One region of the Shewanella sp. ZOR0012 genome, then DNA from elsewhere that is predicted to be linked to it. Evidence: predicted binding sites of a transcription regulator. Region 1 holds the regulator's gene; the other holds the start of a gene.
What was found. Region 1 encodes sigma-54, which starts transcription at its own class of promoters, with help from an activator protein. Its sites were predicted from a motif close to GTTGGCACGNNNNTNGNNT; they were not measured.
Positions count from the first base shown of each region.

Region 1 (3,145 bases):
GCACAGAATCTCGCCAAGAGTTATAAAAGCCGCCAGGTTGTCAAAGATGTCAGCCTGACAGTAAAAACGGGTCAAGTCGTCGGTCTACTCGGCCCTAACGGTGCGGGTAAAACCACCACCTTTTACATGGTCGTGGGCTTAGTTAAAAGCGATAAAGGCCATATCTTTATCGACGATGATGATTTAACCGCCGATCCTATGCATCTGCGTGCCCGCAAAGGTATTGGTTACCTACCACAGGAAGCGAGTATCTTTCGTAAATTAACCGTACACGACAACATCATGGCGGTACTGCAAACCCGTAAAGAGCTCAATAGTGACCAGCGCGAAGAAGCACTAGAGCAACTGCTAGAAGAGTTCCATATCACCCATATTCGTGACAGCCAAGGCATGTCCTTATCGGGCGGTGAACGTCGCCGCGTCGAAATTGCCCGCGCCTTAGCGGCCAACCCCAAGTTTATTCTGCTTGATGAGCCCTTTGCGGGCGTTGATCCGATCTCCGTTATCGATATCAAGAAAATTATCGAGCAGCTTAAGAGCCGAGGCCTTGGAGTACTTATCACAGACCACAATGTGCGCGAGACCTTAGACGTCTGTGAACATGCTTACATTGTGAGTCACGGTAATCTTATTGCCGAGGGCACACCCGCAGAGATCTTAGACAATCAGCAAGTTAGGGCTGTGTACTTAGGTGAACAATTCAGGCTATAGTTACTAAAACAAAGCTAATAAGCCTTGAATTTGAGAGCGCTAGGCTCCATCCATATGATATCAAGCGACCTAAACTCACAATAATAACCTAGGGATCAGCGGTAACATGAAAGCGTCACTCCAGCTCAAACTGGGTCAACAGTTAACCATGACGCCACAACTTCAGCAGGCCATTCGCCTGCTGCAACTGTCGTCATTGGAACTGCAACAAGAAATCCAGCAAGCCTTAGACTCTAATCCTCTTCTCGAGCTGGAAGAGGAGCAATTTGACGCGCCTAGCGAACGTAAGCAAGATATCGCCGATACCGACTTTAGCGAAACGACTGCCCAGCCACAGGAACAAGATAATTCCACCGTGGACATTGCCGAGTCGCTGACCAAAGAATCTCTGCCCGAAGAGTTACCCATGGATACCACTTGGGATGAAGTATTTACCGCATCGCCAAACTCAGGTTCTGGCGCCAGCCGTGAAGATGACATGCCCTTCCAAGGGGAAACTAGCGAGGGGTTGTACGAACATTTAGAATGGCAAAAAAACCTCACACCCTTCTCTGAAACCGATTTAGCCATTGCCACCGCGATTATTGATGCCATTGACGATCAAGGTTATCTCACTCAAAGCACTGAAGATATCCTCGAAGCCATGGGCAATCCCGAGATTGAACTCGACGAAGTTGAAGCCGTGCTCAAGCGTATTCAACATTTCGACCCCGTTGGTGTCGCGGCAAGGGATTTAAGCGAATGTTTACTGATCCAGCTATCTCATTTTTCGCCTGATACCCCTCACATCGAAAACGCCCGCATGCTGATCAAAGATCATTTAGATCTGATCGCCGCTCGCGACTTTAGGCTGTTAATGCGTAAGACCAAACTGAAAGAGGACGAGTTAAGGGACAGTATTGCGCTGATCCAAACCTTGAACCCTCGTCCCGGTTTACTCATCACCCCTGTCGATGAAGAATATGTGATCCCCGATGTATCGGTGTCGAAGAAAAACGGCCGTTGGGTGGTCGAATTAAACCCTGACTGCATGCCAAAAATCAACGTAAATCAGCAATATGCAGCAATGGCCCGAAGTTCAAAAAATCAAGCTGATAGCCAATTTATTCGTGGCCATCTGCAAGAAGCCAAGTGGTTTATTAAAAGCCTTGAAAGCCGTAACGAAACACTGCTCAAGGTGGCAAACTGCATAGTGCAATACCAACAGGGTTTCTTCGAATACGGTGAAGAAGCCATGAAACCTATGGTCCTAAACGATATCGCCGAGGCGGTAGAGATGCATGAGTCCACCATTTCACGGGTGACCACACAAAAATACATGCATACCCCAAAAGGACTTTTTGAACTAAAATATTTCTTCTCAAGCCACGTCGGGACGGATGATGGCGGTGAGTGCTCATCCACAGCAATCAGAGCTTTCATTAAGAAACTGGTTGCAGCGGAAAACCAGAAAAAACCATTAAGCGACAGCAAGATGGCTCAACTTCTGGCAGAACAGGGAATTAACGTTGCGCGCAGAACCATTGCGAAGTACCGAGAAGCGATGCTTATTCCCCCTTCCAATCAGCGTAAAAGTTTATAGCCTATTGTGAGTATCGGAGGACGTTTCTATGCAAATAAACCTAAGTGGACACCATATCGAGATTACTGAATCGTTACGGGCATATGTTGAGGAAAAGTTTTCAAAACTTGAACGTCATTTCGAACAGATCAATAATGTGCACGTTGTGCTCAATGTTGAGAAAATGCAACAGATTGCCGAAGCGAGAATCAACCTCACCGGTGGTGAAGTCTTCGCGACTTCAGAGCATGCAGATATGTATGCTGCCATAGACGTCCTGATTGATAAACTTGATCGTCAGGTTATTAAACACAAAGAGAAGTTAACAAAACACTAGCAATGGAACTTCGTACCATACTGCGGCCGGAGTGCACAACCTGCGCCACTCCGGGCAGTAAGAAAAAGGTACTGGAACTCATCAGCGACTTAGCCGCTGCCCAGTACCCCACCCTCTCATCTCAAGAGATCTTCGAAAGCCTCGTGGCGCGCGAAAAGATGGGTAGCACAGGTATAGGTAACGGTATCGCCATTCCACATGGTCGATTAACCGATATAACACAACCCATAGCGATATTGATAAAATGTGAGGAGCCGATAGCCTTTGATGCTATCGATAAACAACCCGTCGATATTTTATTTGCACTACTCGTGCCTGCCGACCAATGTCAGCAGCACCTAAGTACCTTGTCATGCATGGCTGAAAAGCTCAGTGACAAGCAAATATTAAAACAATTGCGCAAGACGCATGATGAAACGGAACTCTATCAGGTAATCATTGGATGAAACTGGTCATAGTGTCAGGGCGTTCAGGCTCAGGCAAATCGGTCGCACTTAGAGTGCTTGAAGATCTCGGCTACTATTGTGTCGATAATT
Region 1 is NZ_JTLE01000094.1:3,575,032-3,578,176, reverse strand. It holds gene lptB (LPS export ABC transporter ATP-binding protein) at 1-711, shown strand, start outside; gene L976_RS17275 (RNA polymerase factor sigma-54) at 818-2,293, shown strand; gene hpf (ribosome hibernation promoting factor) at 2,322-2,609, shown strand; gene ptsN (PTS IIA-like nitrogen regulatory protein PtsN) at 2,612-3,055, shown strand; gene rapZ (RNase adapter RapZ) at 3,052-3,145, shown strand, end outside.

Region 2 (3,145 bases), 530 kb from region 1:
CATCAGTAAGGCCAGCAATGGATTCGGATGCGCCTAAAAAGAGGATACCTTTGGGATTTAACGCGGCAGCAAATTGCCGCAAAATTTTTGCTTTTGCCTCAGGGGCAAAATAGATCAACACATTTCGGCAAAAAATAATGTCAAACTTACCCAACAAAGTGTAACTCTCGAGCAAGTTATGAGCTCGGAAATTGACGAGACGTTTAACGTTATCCTTTATGCGCATGTTGCCAGAAGGCAAAGCATCAAAAAACTGCCGCTTACGTTCTTCAGACAATCCACGTGCTAACGCTAAACTATCATACTCAGCATTTTTACATCGCTCCAACATAGAAGGAGAAAGATCCGTTGCTTGAATCGAGGCACCACCAGGCAGCGCCCCTGGTTTTTTTTGCTGGTACTCTAATATGGTCATTGCTAAAGAATATGGCTCTTGACCCGACGAGCAAGCTGCAGACCATATCTTTAAAGGTCTACCTAACTTACTGTATTCTGGTAATAGCACATTATTAAGCAATTCAAATGGATAACGATCACGAAACCATAAGGTTTCATTAGTGGTCATGGCATCAATAACTTCAGCTCGTAAAGCTCGTTCCGTGGGTTTCATCGAATGCTTTACCACATCGGATAACGAAGGAAGGTTATATTTGCCCATCAATGGCGCGAGACGACTACGTACGAGGTATTGTTTATTTTCACCTAGCACGATGCCGCTATGTTGTTCTAAGAACAACCTAAATTGATTATATTCTGCTTCAGCGAGTGATTTATCAGGCACATTCACGTCCTAGATCCTATAGCAAGCACCAAAATAAGTGCACAACAATCATGTAATAAGGGCTAGATTATAGCGTAAAGCTCAACTAGGCACTAACCCACACTCTCACTACAAACTTAAATGCTTGTTCACTGCCGCAGCTAATTCGTCAGGGTTAAATTTTGCGATAAAGTCATTGGCACCAACCTTTTGTACCATGGCTTGGTTAAAGACACCGCTTAATGAGGTGTGCAGTACCACCTTGATATTTTTAAGCTTAGGATCATCACGGATCTCAGCCGTTAAGGTATAACCATCCATTTCGGGCATCTCAATATCGGAGATAATGAGTGGAATTTCATCGGCAACGTTATTCATTTCACTTGCAATGGCCTTGAGCTTATCAAGTGCCTCACGACCATCTTTTGCCGTGTCAATTTGTAAATTTAACGACTCTAACGACCGAATAATTTGCTTGCGTGCCACCGCAGAATCATCAATCACCATAATATGGTAATGCTGACTTCTATCGAGAGTAAGTTGCTCATTAACCTCTTCACTAATGGCCGTTTTGACAGGTGAGATTTCATCTAAAATCTTTTCAACATCCAAGATTTCAACCAATTCACCTTCAATCTCGGTAACCGCGGTTAAATAGGAATAACGCCCAGCACCTTGCGGTGGCGGCATAATGGCTTCCCAGTTCATGTTGATAATACGTTCAACAGAACTAACCAAGAACCCCTGCACACTACGGTTATATTCCGAAATGATGATAAAGCAATTTTCAGTGCTCGCTAACGGACGCCCTCCCGTTGCCGCACTCAGATCGATAACAGAAATAGTTGTGCCACGAATATGGGCAACTCCTTTGACGTAAGGATTGAGTTTAGGCAATGTCGTTAATGGCGGGCATTGCAAAACCTCTTTCACTTTAAATACGTTTATCCCAAACCGTTGACGACCATTTAACTTAAATAGCAATAGTTCTAGCCGGTTTTGACCTACGAGTTGGGTTCGTTTGTTGACTGAATCAAGAATACTCGACATAACTCTGCCTTGTTGTTCTGTTTATGTACGGCCCTAAAACTCGTTTGAGTATAGGCATATTAATTGCTTACGTCTTGTTATCGATAAACATAGTTGAAACTAAGTCAAACTTCTGACACCAAAAATCTAAGAAAGAAGCATTGAACAGTTTCACGCTTGATAAAAGTATAGGTGTATTCTGGCGTTACAAGCTAGTCTCTTCATTATGAAAGTAAATTTAGTCTATTTTTTGAGTATTTTCGCACTTTTTCTATCCACGGCAGCTAAGGCTGAACCCGTGATACCTAGCGTATCGGCGATATCCGAATTAGCTAAAGCCCTTATTAATGAAAAGATTGCTGTACCTGCAAATGCGAAAGTCGACATTAATCCACAAACGGTCGATAACCGAATGCTGCCAGCACAGTGCACATCACCAATAAGGGTCGAATTAGCTTCAGAACGCGAAATTAGCCGTAATAACACCATAAAAGTCAGTTGTGATACCCCCGATCTCGCCTACCCTTGGCAGATTTTTATGTCTGTTAGAGTAGACATTCTTTTTCCTGTTGTGGTCGCAACCGAAACCTTAGCGCCAGGTGAATTAATCAGTCCTTTACAGGTCGAGATCCGCTATGTTGACCAAAATAGTTTGCGTGGCATGCAATTTAGCGATACTAATCAGCTAACAGGCGTGAGAGTTAAACGCCGAGTCGCGAAAAATTATCCTATTTTTGCGAACAACCTTTGCTTTGTCTGTAAAAATGACACAGTGTCGATTTATGTGCGTTCAAATAACTTCGTACTAAAAACTGTGGGAGAGGCGCTGCAAGATGGTAATATTGGCGACCAAATTCGAATCAAAAATAGCAGTTCTAACAAAGAGCTAGATGCCATAATTACGGCGATTGGCGAAGTAGAAGTTAGAATGTAAAATAAGCTAAAGCTTTTCGATAAGCTGCCGATACCCCAGTTAAGAAATCCGTATACATGACGCTGGAGCCTAAAATGGCAATTGATATTAGCAAATTTAACGCCGGAGCGGCCGCACAAGTCCGTTCAAACAGCACTAAACAAAGCAGCGAAAGCGAGAAAACCTCTCAGGTAGCAGCTAAATCAACTCAACTAAAAGGTGACTCTGTTGTCATTACGGCTCAAGCTCAACAGTTACAAGGAGCTCAAACCAAAATGGCCAGTCTACCTGAAGTCGACCAAAAGAAGGTGGCCGAAATAAAACAAGCCATTGCCGAAGGTCGTTATAAAATTGATCCCGAAAAGTTGGCTGCGAATATTGCCAGCTTCGAAGCAGAATTAAATGAGCTTAATAAAGAGTAACTATGACAGAAATAGCTAAAC
Region 2 is NZ_JTLE01000094.1:4,101,806-4,104,950, reverse strand. It holds gene L976_RS19705 (CheR family methyltransferase) at 1-787, opposite strand, end outside; gene L976_RS19700 (chemotaxis protein CheV) at 890-1,810, opposite strand; gene flgA (flagellar basal body P-ring formation chaperone FlgA) at 2,016-2,723, shown strand; gene flgM (flagellar biosynthesis anti-sigma factor FlgM) at 2,798-3,124, shown strand; gene L976_RS19685 (flagella synthesis protein FlgN) at 3,127-3,145, shown strand, end outside.
Region 2: a site for sigma-54 is predicted at 1,861-1,879, ahead of flgA (flagellar basal body P-ring formation chaperone FlgA). Genes of this name have one in related genera too.